DNA from 2 places in the Limosilactobacillus galli genome. Region 2 is predicted to be linked to the other one. Evidence: riboswitches for the same ligand, from Rfam matches in the RefSeq annotation. Region 2 holds a riboswitch; the other holds the start of a gene.
What was found. Region 2 has a riboswitch for lysine ahead of lysA (diaminopimelate decarboxylase). Riboswitches for the same ligand answer to the same signal wherever they lie in the genome.
Positions count from the first base shown of each region.

Region 1: linked by a shared signal. The riboswitch ahead of QOS10_RS07695 (amino acid permease) and the one ahead of lysA (diaminopimelate decarboxylase) in region 2 are both predicted to bind lysine.

Region 1 covers NZ_CANCWK010000042.1:1,431-9,763, reverse strand. Annotated here, with positions in the region: gene QOS10_RS07740 (SDR family NAD(P)-dependent oxidoreductase) at 1-247, shown strand, start outside; gene QOS10_RS07735 (SDR family oxidoreductase) at 247-426, shown strand; gene QOS10_RS07730 (NAD-dependent succinate-semialdehyde dehydrogenase) at 525-1,901, opposite strand; tRNA gene QOS10_RS07725 (tRNA-Pro) at 2,160-2,233, opposite strand; tRNA gene QOS10_RS07720 (tRNA-Arg) at 2,287-2,360, opposite strand; tRNA gene QOS10_RS07715 (tRNA-Gly) at 2,366-2,437, opposite strand; tRNA gene QOS10_RS07710 (tRNA-Leu) at 2,538-2,619, opposite strand; tRNA gene QOS10_RS07705 (tRNA-Val) at 2,623-2,695, opposite strand; gene QOS10_RS07700 (deoxynucleoside kinase) at 2,764-3,405, opposite strand; gene QOS10_RS07695 (amino acid permease) at 3,514-5,007, opposite strand; lysine riboswitch at 5,092-5,264, opposite strand; gene QOS10_RS07690 (GNAT family N-acetyltransferase) at 5,277-5,726, opposite strand; gene QOS10_RS07685 (phosphatase PAP2 family protein) at 5,795-6,469, opposite strand; gene QOS10_RS07680 (threonine/serine exporter family protein) at 6,527-6,994, opposite strand; gene QOS10_RS07675 (threonine/serine exporter family protein) at 7,009-7,764, opposite strand; gene QOS10_RS07670 (metal-dependent transcriptional regulator) at 7,870-8,333, opposite strand, start outside.
Region 2 covers NZ_CANCWK010000007.1:5,812-14,144, forward strand. Annotated here, with positions in the region: gene QOS10_RS02730 (aspartate-semialdehyde dehydrogenase) at 1-404, opposite strand, end outside; gene dapB (4-hydroxy-tetrahydrodipicolinate reductase) at 430-1,209, opposite strand; gene dapA (4-hydroxy-tetrahydrodipicolinate synthase) at 1,226-2,143, opposite strand; gene QOS10_RS02745 (N-acetyldiaminopimelate deacetylase) at 2,160-3,308, opposite strand; gene dapD (2,3,4,5-tetrahydropyridine-2,6-dicarboxylate N-acetyltransferase) at 3,318-4,028, opposite strand; gene lysA (diaminopimelate decarboxylase) at 4,070-5,383, opposite strand; lysine riboswitch at 5,483-5,664, opposite strand; gene QOS10_RS02760 (aspartate kinase) at 5,875-7,233, shown strand; gene dapF (diaminopimelate epimerase) at 7,247-8,248, shown strand.

The DNA of each region.
Region 1 (8,333 bases), on a different contig from region 2:
GCACCTCTTCATGGATACCAACGCCATGTCGCACTTCTTAGGGATGAAGTACGTCGTTCCTGAGATGAAGAAAATCGGCGGTGGCTCAATTATCCACATCCCATCCCTTGCCAGTGTCCAAGGGACTGCCGGGGCCCCACCTTGCACGGCCTCTAAGGGGGCTTCCCGGGCATTTACGAAGGGAGCGGCACGTGACCTTGGCAAGTTGTCAACTCCGTCCTGCCCGGCTGGATCGTTACCCCGCTGATGCAGGCCTTTACCCTCAACAAGCAACTTCTAGACTCGCTGATCGCCGGGATTCCGCTTGGCCACCTTGGTGATCCCGAGGACGTGGCCTACCCGGTCCTCTTCCTGGCCAGTGACGAAGCTAAATACGTTAACGGCGCTGAGTTAATCGTCGACGGCGGGCAATCCGTCCGGGGATAACACACAACGTCCATAAACTTGAAATACCGTTCAGAATCTCTGGGGAAATTCTGAACGGTATTTTGTATTTATCTGAATTATCGGCACTGACTTTTGTCTTATGCCTCTGGTTCGTATACCAGATGGTCATTGACAAAGGACTTGAAGCCCTGTTCAGCCAGCTCACGGCCATAGCCAGAATGCTTAACCCCGCCAAATGGCAATTCTGGAAGGGAGGCCCAGCCTGAATTAATCCAGGTCATCCCAGTTTCAATCTGTGCTGCTACCTGCCGGGCCTGCTTAATGTCCGTCCCGAAGACCGTACTTCCTAAGCCATAGCTGGAATCATTGGCAAGAGCAATCGCCTCGGCAACATCATGATACTTATAGACCGCCATTACCGGCCCAAACATCTCCTGGTCAAAAACGGGGTTATCCCGGTCAATCTCGGTTAGGATCGTCGGCATAAAGAACTGGCCTTCAAGGTCATCCACCGGCTGGTCGCCATAAACGACCTTGGCCCCGTGCTCAACCGCCAAGTCCACCTGCTTTTGCAGTTTTTCCTTGGCCTTTTTAGAATTCAGCGGGGCAAGCGTCGTGTGCGAATCCATTGGGTCCCCCATCTTAACACTGCTGAAAATTCTCTTGGCCCGGTCCAAGAATTCATCGTAGAGATTATCCGGGACCACAAAACGTTTGGAAGACGTGCATACCTGGCCGGCATTATACAGCCGGGCAGCGGGAATAACTGCGGTCAGTTTATCGATATCTGCATCAGGAAGGACGATAAAGGCATCATTGCCGCCCAACTCCATCGTACTCTTCTTGAGGCTCTTAGCAGCTTCCGTTGCCACGGCCTGGCCGCCGCGCTCGGAACCAGTGAGGCAGACCCCCTGAACACGCTTGTCAGCAATAATGGTCCCCACCTGGTCATAATCTATAAAGAGGTTCGTTAAGCTGCCATCCGGCGCCCCTGCCTCCTTTACGAGGTCCGCGAACGCCTGGGCCGATGTCGGGCAGTTCGAGGCATCCTTTAATATCATCGGGTTTCCGGCCAAAAAATTAGGAATGAAGACCCGGGCAATCTGGTAGAAAGGAAAGTTCCACGGCTCAACCGCCATCAGAACCCCGGTAGCCTGATGAAGGACGTAGGCATTGCCGGATTCAGTATAGAGCGGCGTAGGGGCCAAAAATTGATCTGCCCGTTGAACATAGTAGTCGCAGAATGACGCGCAAAGTTCGACCTCGCCTTCCGCTTCGCCAATCAGCTTCCCCATATCGTGCGTGATGAGCGTTCCCAGCTCGTGTTTCCTGTTGCGGAGTAATTCCCCCAAGCGCGTGATGACCTGTTTCCGCTCTGCCAGCTCACCGCCGCCGCGCCATCGCAGGTAAAGCCGGTGCGCAGCCGTCAGGGCCTTTTCAACCTCGGCAGCGGTGGCCTGTGGATACTCATGTTCTACTTCGTTCGTATAAGGATTAATCGTCTTATAAGCCATTTTAAAATCACCTTTCTCATTTCCACATTTGCAGCTTACAGTTCACATTGTAAGCGTTTACTTTGAGTTCCACAAGGTATTGCTCTTGTAGCTCATAAATGCACATATATCAATGCAGGCGCAGCATATGATTATTGTGAAAATTACTTTTGATGCTCAAATCGTTCACAAGGTATGAAGGTGATTTCAGGCAATTGTCGCCCAACAAAAAACACCTGTAACAACAACCCATTGGGTCATTGTTACAGGTGAGAATAGTCGGAAATACAAGATTCGAACTTGCGACCTCTGCGTCCCGAACGCAGCGCTCTACCAAGCTGAGCTAATTTCCGAAAAAAATAAGCGCCACACCCATCTCAACGAGATAACTGTCACGCTTTAATAATGCACCCAGAAGGAGTCGAACCTTCAACCTTCTGATTCGTAGTCAGACACTCTATCCAATTGCGCTATGGGTGCATAAGAGCGGAAGACGGGATTCGAACCCGCGACCCCCACCATGGCAAGGTGATGTTCTACCACTGAACTACTTCCGCATATTAAGTTTTTGACACATTCCGTATCAACAATTATAAATGTTACACGATCGAGTGGAATTTGTCAACAGCTTTTTTCAATTTAATTTCAAAAGCTGAATGCGGATGAAGGGACTTGAACCCTTACATCAAAAGATACAAGATCCTAAATCTTGCGCGTCTGCCAATTCCGCCACATCCGCATATGGAGGATACAGGGCTCGAACCTGTGACCCTCTGCTTGTAAGGCAGATGCTCTCCCAACTGAGCTAATCCTCCGAGAAATTAATTAAACTGAAACAAATCAGCTTAATTAATATATCATCATTTTACCAACCTGTCAAACCCTATTTAAGATTTAATTCTGCCAGCTTCTGATCAATCATCTTAAGAACTTGCTGTGCCGCCTGCGGATCCTCGACAAAGTCATACTTATCCCCATCGATCAGCATCTTTGGGCTCTCATCATAGCGCTTGTACCAGTCGACATAGCGCTCGTTCAGGTTCTTGTAGTAGTCGTACAGGGATGGATCATTGGCGATCTGTTCATATGACCGGCCGCGCTTCTTGATCCGCTTCAGCATGGTGTCAAAAGAGATCTGAATGGTGATCAAAAGGTTCGGGGCCTTCTGGTGAACCTGGTCCGGCAGTTCCTCCATCATGTTGTTCAATAATGATGAGTAAATATCTGATTCGGTCTCAGTAGCCCGCCCCATGTCAGCGTTCAGCTTAAACAAGAGGGCATCCTCAAAGATCGACCGGTCCAAAACGTTCAGATCGTTGCTGTAGGATTCCTTGATCTCATCCAGCCGCTTGTTTAAGAAGTAAATCTGCAAGAGGAAGCCGTACTTCTTCGGGTCCTTGTAGAAGAGCGGCAGAATCTTGTTTCCCTCGACTGATTCATAAAATGCCTGGCTGTGCAGATGGTCAGCTAAGAGTTGCGTCAAGCTGGTCTTCCCAGCGCCAATTGTTCCGGCTAAAGCAATCATTAATCATTTTCCCTTTCATAATTAGAGTCTTAAAAAACACACGATTACAATTTTAACACTAAAAAAGAAAATGGCCACCCGAAAGTGACCATATTTTGTGGTTAACAATTATTTATCCTCATCATCTGGTGCCACGTACTTTTCACCCTTAGTGCTCCGCGACAGGTCTACCTGATCCAATGGAATAATGTGGGTCCGGTAACGAACCTTGTAGTAGATGAACAATACCAGGAAGATTGGCACACTCATGTAGGAAATAAGGATGTTTTGCCAATCCCACTTGATGAAGGCGTCCACGTTTTGCCCACAGATAACGATGAAGCAGAGAACAAAGGCAAAGATCGGGCCAAACGGGAAGAATGACGACCGGTACTTCAAGTCGTTAAGGTCCCGGCCCTGGGCAAGGTAGGCCCGTCGGAACCGCCAGTGCGAGGAGGCAATCCCCAGCCAAGCGATAAACCCGCACAACCCAGAAGCATTGATCAGGTAGTTATAAGCCTGTGGGCCGATAAACTGGGTCAAGTAAATTAAGGCTGAAACCAGCATTGTCCCCAGCAGGGCGTAGATCGGAATCCCCTGCTTGTTAATGTAGCCGAAGAAGCGCCATGCGTAACCTTCACGAGCTTGGGAGAAGAGCATCCGGGTGGAAGCGTAGAGGCCTGAGTTGGCAGAAGAAACCACCGCCGTCAGGATAACCGCGTTCATGACACTGGCCGCAATCGCCAGCCCCGCCCGCTTAAAGACAATGGTGAACGGACTCATCGTGATGTTGGAAACATTTTGGTTTAACAGGTTCTTGTCGGTGTACGGCAGGATACATGCAATTACGAAGATCGTGCAGATGTAGAAGATCAGGATCCGCCAGAAGGTCGAGTGGATGGCCTTGGAGACAGAAACTTCTGGAGTGGCCGCTTCACCAGCCGTGATCCCAACCAATTCAGTTCCCTGGAAGGAGAAACCGGCGATCAGGAAGACACTGATGATGGCAGGAACCCCGCCAACAAATGGGGCCTTCTTGTAGTGGAAGTTGCTTACTCCCACGGCGTGTCCGCCCATGATTCCAAGGATAATCGCTACCCCGACAATCAGGAAGACCACCACGGTAACGATCTTGACCAGGGCTAACCAGTACTCCGTTTCACCATAGGAACGAACGGAGAGGTAGTTAATCAAAAAGATCAATGCCAACACGGTGACACTGAAGATCCATTGCGGAACCGATGGCAGCCAGTAATTCATAATAATCCCGGCCGTCGTCGCCTCCACTGGAATCGTAACGGCCCAATTCAGCCAGTAGTTCCACCCCATGGCAAAGCCAAGGGCGGGGTCGATAAACTTAGTAGCATAGGCGGAGAAGGACCCGGTCAGCGGCATGTAGGTTGCCATTTCCCCGAGACTGGTCATTAAGAAGTAGACCATCATCCCCATCACGATATAAGCGACTAGCGCCCCACCAGGTCCGGCCGTCGAGATCGCTTCACCACTGGTGATGAAGAGCCCGGTCCCGATCGTCCCCCCGAGGGCAATCATTGAGAGGTGACGTGTCCGCAGCGACCGATGAATGTGGCCGGTGGAGTGGTCACTTTGACTTGTTTCTGCCATATAACTCATTCCTCCAAATAGTAAATAAAAAAGTCTTCCAACGGGACACCCCATCAGAAGACCTGGTAATAACCACGGTAGTTCTTTTTTGGAAGCGCCCCGCATTTTAGCGACAGTCCATAACTTCTTCAGTCATGACCCAACAGATCGTCGGAATAAGCCGGAATCTGTTTCGGCATCCCTTCCTTTCACCCGCCGTGCGGTGCTCATTCACCTGTTGCGGACTACTGATAAGAGATGCAACCTCTTCATTGTTTTCTAATTATACTCTAATATTTGATCAGTGCAAGGCCTTTTTGAAAAAACCACTTGCCCTGCTCCCCATCGTCAGTCTCCTTAGCGAAATCGTTCTTGATCAGGACCCGCTGCGACCCGATGTTGTCATCATCCACCGTTGCCCGCAAGCAGTTTCCTGGTTGCAGGCGATCACAGAGCAGGCCCACTGCTGCCGTCATGATGCCCTTTCCCCAGTCGGTCCGGCAGAGTAGGTAGCCCAGTTCCCAGCAGGTCGCCGTGACTTGTTCAAGGGTCATGATCCCCACGATCTGCTTGTCACAACGAATCGTCAGCAGGTGCGTACTTTGCATCAGCATGGCCACCGCGGTTGGATCAGGTACGACCATCAGGTGGGCCCGCCGCTGCACAAGCGGATCAGCCAGAATCGCGGCAATTGCCGGACTATCACTAGGAACAGCCATATTAATCTGAACTTCTGGCATTATTTCCCCTCCTTAAAACAAAAACGAGACTGGTGAGAAAAAATTATTCTCTGCCAGTCTCAATATTACTATATTTCAGAAGTCGATAAAAACGAGATTGCTCGTAAGCGTGGTGCCCAGGCCACATAGAGCCACTCTGCCACTTGAAGCCAGGCGTAGGCCAGCAGCATGGCACTGATGGTGTCGAATGGCCAGTGAGCATACAGGTAAACCCGGGAAACCGCCAGGAAGAAGACCACAAAGACGATCAGCAGCTGGCAGATGGTCCGGGTGGCGTGCTTGCGAATCAGCGGAACCACGATCAGCAAGAGGATGGCCGCTACCAAGAAGATCCCCAGGGTGTGACCGCTCGGGAAGCTGTAGCCGTCATCGGCTGCAAGGTGTTGTGCCGGCCGGGCCCGCTTGACAATGTGCTTGAAGATCTCGCCAAGCACATCACCGCCGATAATTGTCCCCAGAGCCCACAGTGCCGGAATCTGGTAGTGTTTGAGCCACAGAACAACGGCAATAATAAGTACCCAGAGCAGGTCCATCTTGGGGCTCGCCAAGAATGACAGCAGCGTCATCAAGGCGTGGAACCAGCCCACATTTTCAATCCGCTGTCCGGTAAACAGCGACTGCAGGACGGCATCGATCATGGTGACGACCGCTGAATTAAACTTAATAAGCAGCATTAGAATGATAAAAGCACCACCACTAATGGCAAAGCGCCACCACCGGTGCTGATCGCGTTCAATAAACATATTTAATCTCCTATTTTAGTATTTAACATTAACTGAGTATACCACACTGCCCCAGTATCAACGGTTCTTTTTCACAATTTTCCAGTGATGGTAGTGGATAATTCGATTTAACAATTCGCCCAGTCCAAAGCCCAGGGTAATCGCACCGACAATAACCACCACCTGGTAAAAGTAGACCGTAACCAGGTGGTAGTTCCCAATGGCAAAGTTGCGCACCATCTTGTAGGCCTGCCCACCGGGGACAAAGGGTACTAGGGCGGGAACCTCAAAGACGATTGCTGGCATCTTCTTATGCTGCGCAGCCCACCGACTGCAGATGGCAATCAGGATGGCCGCCGTCAGGTTGCCGAAGGCCAGGCCAACCATATCCTGATAATACATCATCCAGTAGATCACCCAAACGCCCCCGCCGATGATCCCGGCCACATTGTAGGCACGAACCGGAATATGGAGCAGGATCCCGAAGCAGACCGTTGAGATATAGGAGAGGAAAAACTGGAGAAGAAGGTTTAACCAATAATGCATTTTCCTACTACCTCCTAAGCAAAGTGCAGGGCGATCACAATCGCGCTGCCGATCGAGACCGCTGTCAGGACCGCCTCAATTCCCCGGGTCGGGCCGCTGATCAGGTTCCCCGACACCAGGTCACGGGCGGCGTTGGTCAGCGGGATCCCAGGAACCAGTGGCATCACGGCCCCAATGATAATATCGTTGACACTGTGGGCCCAGCCGGCCTTGACCATCAAGACGGCCAAAAAACCAATCACCAGGGACGAGCAGAACTCCCCGAGGTACTGAATCTTGAACTTGCGGATCATGTATGAGAAGACGGCATAGCTGATTCCGCCATCGATGAAGCCCACCCAGGAGTCCCGGTAGTCACCCGTAAAAACGATCATGAGGGCCATGCTCAAGACAGCAGCGGCCAAGGCTTCCACTAGGTTCTGGTACCGGTACGGGCCCTGGCGATCGACCCACTTCAATTGGGCATATGCTTCGGGCAGGGTGATCAGCCCCTGGGACATTTCCCGGGAAATTTCATTCACGGCCGTTACCTTGCTCAGGTCGTTCTTCCGCCGCCGAATATTCATCACCATGGCATTAGGCAGGCTGTTGGCCCCGAGGACGATTCCGGTTACCGTGGTGAAGGCCTGAAAGTCCTGGAGACCGGCCGCACGGGCCATCCGATGCAGGGTATCATTGACCCGTTCCATGTTGGATCCATTTTCAATGAGGAGCCGGCCAGCCAGGGAACACGTCCGGAGTGCCAGGCGCCGACGTTTTTTCGTTAGCATATGCCCACTTCCTTCAAAATGACTCTAATTAAAAAGTACCACTAACAATTTAACTTGTCAGCAGTACCCTTTAGATATTTATGATAAGGAAGTAATTCCGCACCACTATTTGATAAAGATATTATGTGCGGCCTTGTAGGAAACACTGATCTGGTGGTCGTCGCCAGCCTTGGTGATCACAATCGGCCCTTCAAATGGTTCGTGCCGGATAACCTTGACCTTGTCCTGTGGCCGTAGGTTGAGCTCTTCGAGGTAGGTCAACAGTTCATGATTATCCAGGAAACGCTCCAATTCAACCTCTTCACCATCGTCAGCGTCCGCCAGCAAGCGGTGGCTGACATCCGGAAAGTGGCCATTGGCAGCGGGAATTACCCCGCCATGCGGGCAGTTCTGCGGATGACCGAGGAAATTATCGAGGGCGGTGGCCAGGCGATCACTGGTCTGGTGTTCGAGAATCTCAGCCTCCGAGTGCACGTCCGCAAAATTATAATGAAGTTTGTCTACCAAGAAGGTTTCCCAGAGGCGGTGTTTGCGAACCAGTTCGGCGGCATAGCACTGCCCCTTCGCCG
Region 2 (8,333 bases):
ATCTGAATGGTTGAGCAGTTCGGGTTGGCCACGATTCCGTGATGGTTCTTCAATGCCGCTTCGTTAACCTCAGGGACGACCAGCGGCACATCCGGTTCCATCCGGAAGGCACTGGTGTTATCGACACAGACGGCGCCGCGCTTGACCGCTTCCGGCAGCAGCTTCTTCGAGACGCTCCCACCAGCAGATGACAGGACCAGGTCGATCCCCGCAAAGGAATCCGGAGTGGCCTCCTCGACCGTGATCGGTTGGCCCTTGAACTGGAGCTGCTTACCGGCAGACCGGCTGGAGGCCAGAAGCTTCAGGCTCTTGACCGGGATGGTTGATTGTTCCAGCTGCTGAATCATGCGGGTACCAACCGCACCGGTGGCCCCTAAAATTGCGACATTATATTCCTTACTCATATGACAATTCTTCTTTCTCTCTGTGCTAAAGGATATTCTCCAGGCCAATCACCAGGTGGTCCAATTGGTCAATCTTCTCTAATGCAACCTTGACCCCGCTCATGAAGGACTGACGGTCAAAGGAGTCCTGCCGGATGGTCAGCGCCTCGCCGGCACCCCCGAAGAGGACTTGCTCATGGGCGATGTAGCCCGGCAGGCGGACGGCGTGGATCTTGATGCCGTGGTAGTCACCGCCGCGGGACCCTGGCAAGCTCTCCTGCTCATCGGGACTGGTCTCGTGTTCTTCACGCACCTGGTCGATCAGCTTGGCCGTGCTCAGGGCCGTCCCGGATGGGGCATCCTTCTTGTCGGCGTGGTGCATTTCAATAATCTCAACGTCCGGGAAGTAGACCGCGGCCTCCTTGGCAAACTTCATCAAGAGAACCGCGGACATCCCGAAGTTCGAGGCGATCAGGCCGCCCAGGTGCTGCTGGTCGCTGAGCTGGACCAGTTCCTCTTCCTGATCGTCAGTCAGCCCGGTCGTGCCGACGATCGGCCGCATCCCGTGCTGGATGGCAAACTTGACGTTTTCGTAGACGGCATCCGGCAGGGTAAAGTCGATCCAGACATCCGCAACGCCGTTTTCAATGTCAGCCAGCTGGTGGTAGACCTTCACCGTGGCGTCCAGGTGATACTGAGCAGCCTGGTCCGCGACCAGGTAGGGTGCCAGGACGGCCGTCAGTTGGACATCGGGCAGGGAGTTGACCAGCTCCACGGCCTTCTGTCCCATCGCACCGGCGGCACCGGCAATCAAAACTTTCTTCATGCTTATCACCGTCCTTTTACAAGTCCTGTGGCAGGTCTTGGGTGCTCAGGGAGCCGGCTGGCAGATCCAGGGCGCTTTCCAGGGCGTGCTTCTCCTCGTTATTTAAGGAGAGGATTGGTAGCCGGCAGCCGCCAACGTTGAAGCCTTGGGCGTTCAGTACGGCCTTGACCGGTGATGGTGATGGGTACATGAAGAGAGCGGCCATCTTCGGGGTCAGGAGACGTTGCAGTTGACCGGCCTTCTGGTAGTTGCCGACGTACAGCTGGTCGTACATCTGCCGCATTTCCTTGGTGTAGCAGTGGGAAGCCACGGAGATAACCCCGTTGGCCCCGAGGACACGAGCCGTCAATGCCTGGGCGTCCTCACCGGAGAAGATTGCGAAGTTATCAGCAGCGTGTTCAATGATGTATTCCATCTCTTCGAGGGAGGCACACTGCTTGACCCCGGCGATGTTCGGGTGCTGAGACAGTTCCACGACGGTTTCGGCGTCCATCTTGACCCCAGTCCGGCCCGGAATGTTGTAGATAATAATTGGAATCTTGACTTGGTCAGCCACGGCGGTGAAGTGGGCGATCATCCCCCGCTGGTTCGGCTTATTGTACGGCGGCACAACGACCAGGGCGTAATCGATGCCACCAATAGCGGCAACCTCGTTCGTGAAGTCGATCGTCTCCTGGGTGTTGTTGGAACCCGTCCCCGCAATGACCGGAACGCGGCCGTCGACAATCTTGCCGAAGCCTTGGTAGAGCTGGATCTTCTCATCATGAGAGAGGGTTGGGGTTTCACCCGTGGTCCCCCCGATGACGAAGCCGTTGCTGCCGGATTCGATCAGGTGGTTGGTCAAATTCTTCAGGCTGTCAAAGTTGATATGGTTGTCGCCGTCAAATGGCGTTACGATTGCGGTCAGTAAATCTGCGTCTTGTAAAGTTGTCATAATTATTATCCTCCAATTAATTCTCTTGCATCCGGTAGTTCAGAAAACCGGTAATCGCATCGACACCCTTCTGGATGGCGTCCTCGTTAGGCGTCAGGGTTGCCGAGTGGAGTTGTGAATCATCCTCGACCCCAAGCCAGAACATCGTCCCGGGGAACTGGGCCAGCAGATAGCCGAAGTCCTCACCGGTCATCGCCGGCGCAGTCTCGATGAAGTTAACGTCCGGAGCCTGCTGCATGTAGTCGATGAAGCGACGGGTCAGTTCGGGATTATTTTCAACCGGCCAGTAGCCGCCCTGGTTGAGCCCCAGCTTGACTTCCAGTCCAAAGCTGGCGGCGACCCCGTCACAGACGGCCTGCAGGCGGTGGTCGATGTGCTCGATCATCTTCTGGGTCAGGCCGCGGATCGTCCCCTCAATGCGGGTGTGGCCCGCAATGACGTTTCGGATCGTGCCCCCGCGGACCTTGCCCAGGGTGATCACCCCGCTGGCGATCGGGTCGATATTCCGGGAGATGATCGTCTGGACCTGCATGATCAGGCTGGCCGCGGCGACCACGGTGTCGTTGGCATCCTGCGGGTAGGCGGCGTGACCGCCCTTCCCGTTGATGTCGACGTTGACCTCGGTGGTCCCGGCAAACAGGGTCCCCATCCGGCAGCCGATCGCACCGGCGGGCAGGTCGGGGTTATCGTGCAGGCCATAGAATTCATCGGGCCGCCACTTGCCGGCGAAGACTCCGGCCTCGTAGGCCCGCTTGCCGCCATAGTCACTCTCTTCCGCCGGTTGGAAGAAGAAGAGCAGGTTGTCCTTGGGCTGGTGGTCGCTGAAGTAGCTCAGCACCCCCAGAGCCACGGTCATGTGAATATCATGCCCGCAGGCGTGCATGACGCCGGGATGGTGGGAGGCATACGGCAGGCCCGTCTGCTCCGTCACCGGCAGGGCGTCGATATCGGTTCGATAACCGATCGTCCGCTGCGGGGCGCTCCCGTGAACCAGGACCAGGATCGCGGTCGGCAGTTCTTCCGGCACTCGGATCTCTAGGTTATCCTGGTTGAATTCTTTGATTACCTTTAATAGGTAGTCATGCGTTTGCGTTTCGTGCAACGCCAGCTCTGGAATCTCGTGGAGGTGGCGCCGCACTTGAATCAGTTGTTCTTCCGTTAACATCTGCTCATCCTACAGCTTTCTGAGGTCGTCTTCGAGCGCCGTCTTGCTCTCGGTCTGCTGGTCAACGTTCTTGATGAACTTGGCAGGAACCCCAGCTACCATGGTGTGCGGGGCAACGTCATGGGTGACGATGGCCCCGGCGGCAACCACGGCCCCTTCGCCGACGTGGACCCCTTCAATCACCACGGCGTTGGCGCCAATCAGGACGTTGTCATCGATCCGGACCGGCTGAGCAGAAGCAGGTTCGACCACCCCGGCCAGGACGGTGCCAGCACCGATGTGGCAGTGCTTGCCGACGATGGCCCGGCCACCGAGGATAGCCCCCATGTCGATCATGGAGTCGGCGCCGATCTCCGCCCCGATGTTGATCGTGGCCCCCATCATGATGACGGCATTGTCACCGATCAGGACCTTGTCACGGATGATGGCCCCCGGTTCGATCCGGGCGTTGATCCCCTTCAGGTCCAGCAACGGAACGGCGGAGTTGCGGGCGTCGTTTTCAATGTGGTAATCTGCGATCTTGTCTTTGGCCTGGCCAAGGAAAGGCTTGACAACGGACCAATCACCGAAGATTACCCCGCTGTGGCCCTCGGTGAAGTGCTGAACCCCAGCCGGGAACTCCAACCCCGCCAGGTCCCCGCGTAGGTAAACCTTAACGGGTGTTTTCTTGGGAGCGTTGCCGATGTAGTTAATAATTGCTTGTGCGTCTAATTCTGCCATGTGGATAACCTCTTTCTACATATTAAATAAGGAATAAATAATTACTGTTGTTGGTATGGCCGGTCCAGACGAACCAGATCGGCGTAGCTCTCACGCTCAATTACCAGCTGATCGTGCCCGTTCTCGACAAAGACCACTGCCGGCCGCGGGTTGCGGTTGTAATTGGAGGCCATTGAGTAGCCATAAGCCCCGGTGTCCAGCATTGCCAGGACGTCGCCCGGCTTGGTAGCCGGCAGCCCCTGGTCCTGACTCAGAATGTCACCGGACTCGCAATACTTGCCGGCCAGGCGAACGTGTTCCTTGATTGGGGTCTGGGGATCGTTAGCCAGGACCGTTTCATATTTAGCCTGGTAGAGGGCTGGCCGGATGTTGTCGCCCATCCCCCCGTCAACGGTCACGTACGGTTTCAGTCCCGGAACGTCCTTGCGGGAACCAACCGTGTAGAGGTTGTAACCCGCGGGACCAACGATCGACCGGCCCGGCTCAATCCAAATCGCCGGCATTGCCAGGTTCGTCTTGGCAATCGTCTGCTTGATCGCCTTGATAATCGCGTCCACAAAGTCTTCCGGCATGAGTGGGTGGTCGGCGCTGACGTAGCGGATCCCAAAGCCCCCGCCCACGTTGATGACCAGGGCCTGGTAGCCGTACTTGGTCTGCCAGTGAGCGGCTACCTCAACCAGCTTATCGGCAACCCCTTCAAAGCCGGCCAGTTCAAAGATCTGCGAACCGATGTGGGCATGCAACCCGAGCATTTCTATCCGCGGGTTGGCCAGCACCTTCTCCAGTGCTTCATCCGCCTGACCGGACTGCAGGTCAAAGCCAAACTTGCTATCAACCTGACCGGTCTGGATGTACTTATTGGTGTGGGCCGAGATCCCCGGGGTGATCCGAAGCATGACCTTGATCTGGGCATCGTTTTCTTCCAACAGGTCGGCCAAGAGGTCAATCTCGTGGAAGTTGTCCAGGATGATCACGCCGACGTGATGACGGATAGCCATCTCGAGCTCTTCGCGTGACTTGTTGTTGCCGTGGAAGCTGACCCGGTCCATCGGAAAGCCGGCCTTGATCGCCGTGTAGAGTTCCCCGTCGGAGACCACGTCGGTGTGCGCGCCCTCCGCTGCGGCCACCTGGTACATGGCGATTGCTGCGAAGGCCTTGCTGGCGTAGCTGACCGCGTAGTCGACGTGGTTGGCGGCGAAGACCTTCTCAAATCGGCGGATCTGGTCGCGGATCTTGCTGACGTCATAAACGACCAGCGGGGTTCCGTACTTGTGGGCCAGTTCGACGGCATCGCAGCCGCCAATTGTCAGGTGCCCAGCAGCGTTAATCTGGTTCTCAGTTAATTGCTCATTCATCTGTCATTCCTCCTAATGCTTTTGCGGCGGGGAATCGACTTATTAAAAAAATCCACTGTTTGCGCGAACAAACAGTGGATCCCATTTATTATCCATTTAATCTGTCGATAGCGCAACGCAGGCTCTTATTGTCCTGCGACAGTCCGTAGCTTATTCAACCACGCCCCAGCAAACTCAGCCGTGCCTGACTGAGCGCTTCGGCAACCGCCCTGTTCACTAACCATCCATACTTGGCATCGCTCCAGTTAGCTACTAGTGTTGGCTGCGCCTCTTCGATTTATGATTCTAGCTTATACCAAATTATGAGAAAGTCAATAGACTAAATTAATTTTTATGGGTTTTATTTAATTTATTAGATGTAGTAAAACGTTAATATTAAAAGGTCGCTGGATAATTACACTTGCTTATTTTAAGTTCCATGTTAGAATTCGATTAAAATACGTTCGCAATAATGTGATTTATTAATTATTGCTCAAAGGAGTTTTGAGAAGATGAAAGTAGTTAAGTTCGGTGGCAGTTCCCTAGCTGATGGCGAGGGATTTGCCCAAGCAATCAAGATTATTACGGCCGATCCCGAGCGTCGGGTGATCGTCACCTCCGCGCCCGGCAAGCGGAATCCCGACGATATTAAGGTGACCGATCTGCTGATCGAATATGCCCAGCGGGTGATCGAACAGAAGCCGTATGACGACGTGCTCCACCAGATCGTGGTCCGTTACCAGGCAATTGCCAACCACTTCAATCTGCCCGATGACCAATTGGAGCCGATTATCGACCGTCTGCGCAACCTGCCCAATGGCAAGTACCCTAACGATAATTACCTCCTGGCTGCTTTCAAGGCCCACGGGGAACGTTCCAACGCTCAATTGATGTCCCTGGTCCTCAAGCACCTGGGCTACGAGGTCCGCTTCGTCACCCCGACGATGGCCGGAATTCGGGTCACCGGGACGCCTAACAACGCCACGGTGATCCCCGAAACCTACAGCCTCCTCGACCAGTTCACGGCCAAGCAGAGCGAGCTCCTGGTCTTTCCTGGTTTCTACGGCATCACCCTGGCCGGCCACATTGCGACCTTCTCCCGCGGGGGTTCCGACATCACCGGGGCGATCCTGGCCCGGGGCCTGCACGCCGACCTGTACGAGAACTTCACCGACGTCGACGCGATCTATGCGGCTAACCCGAACGTTGTCGACAACCCGCAGCCGATCAGCCGGATGACCTACCGGGAGATGCGGGAACTCTCCTACGCCGGCTTCTCGGTCTTCCATGACGAGGCCCTGATCCCCGCGATCGAAGGCAACGTCCCGATCAACGTCAAGAACACCCAGCACCCGGAGAAACCCGGCACCCTGATCGTTCCCGATAAGGGCTTCCAGCCGAGCGACATTGTCACCGGGATTGTCAGCGGCAAGCACTTCGCGGCCCTCTACCTCCACAAGTACCTGCTGAACAAGCAGACCGGGTTTACCCTTCGCATCCTGCAGATCCTTGCTGAACACAACATCCCCTATGAACACATGCCATCCGGGATCGATGACATCACCATCATCCTCGACCGCAACCTGGTTAACGACCAGCTGATCGATACCATCTCCAATGAAATCCAGGAAGCCGTCAACCCGGACCGGCTCGAATGGATCGATAACTACGCCGTCACCATGGTTGTCGGCGAGGGGATGCGCAACCGGATCGGCGTCATCAACGATATTCTCTCCCCACTGGCCCAGCACCACATCGCCGTGCCGATGATCAACCAGGGGGCCTCCCGGATCTCCATCATGATCGGGACCTACGATGACGACGCCGACGATGCGGTTCGCGCCATCTACCACCGCTTCTTCGTCAACTAAGGAGGAATTTCATATGCCAACCCTTCTCAAAGTCCATGGTTCCCAGAACCAATTTTTCATCCTGGACCAGACCCGACTCGCACAGCCGCTGACGGATCCCGAACTCCGCCAGCTTACCCAGCGCATCACCGACCCCAAGACCGGACTGCTGGGCGGTGCTGACGGCGTCCTCGTGGTCGACAAGCCGTTCCGTGAGGGTTCCCAGGCCCAGATGCGGGTAATCAACGCTGACGGGAGCGAGGCCGCCATGTGCGGTAACGGTCTGCGGACGGTGGCCCGTTACGTCGCCGGTCGGGACCACCGCGACCAGTTCAAGGTCGATACTATCGATGCCAGCCTCCGTGTCCGCAAGCAGGACGACCTGGCTGCCGTGGTCCCCGCCTTTGCCGTCGAGATCTCCCCGGTCCGTTTCAACCGTGAGGCCCTGCCTTTTGATAACCTGGGGTACGACCGCCTGCTCGACACCCCCGCACCAGAGCTCTGGCCCCAGCTACGTTTCAGCGCCATCGCCGTGCCGAACCCGCACCTGATCAGTTTCGTCGACCGTCCCGCACTCCAGGATGACGTCCTCGGCGTGATCGGCCGCCGCCTGAACGGGGAGAACCCCTACTTCAGCGACGGGGTGAACGTTAATTTTGCCCATATTCTCGGGCAAAACCAGCTCTTCGTGCGGACCTATGAGCGGGGCGTGGGCTTCACCAATGCTTGCGGGACCGGAATGTCTGCCACCAGCCTGGCCTTTGTCCTCCTCCACCCCGACCAGGCCAGTTTCGACCAGCCAATCGACGTCTTCAACCCTGGCGGCAAGGTCCGGACCATTGTCCACTACCAGGATCAGGAGTACTGGATTGAGCTGATCGGGAACGCCACCTTCACCCACCGGATCGCGGTCGATGAAGCGGTCCTCCACCAGGGTAACGTTCAGGCCGCTGATTGCCAGATCACTGAGACTGGCGAGCAGAAAGCCTACCAGGCCTTCGTTGACCAGCTGCCCACGCTGGGTCTTGTCGACTAACTACGAATAATAGACGAAATGAAACAGCCGCTTCTAAAGTGAAGCTAGCTACTGGGAGCCTCTGTGAGCACAAATAGCCTCAAAC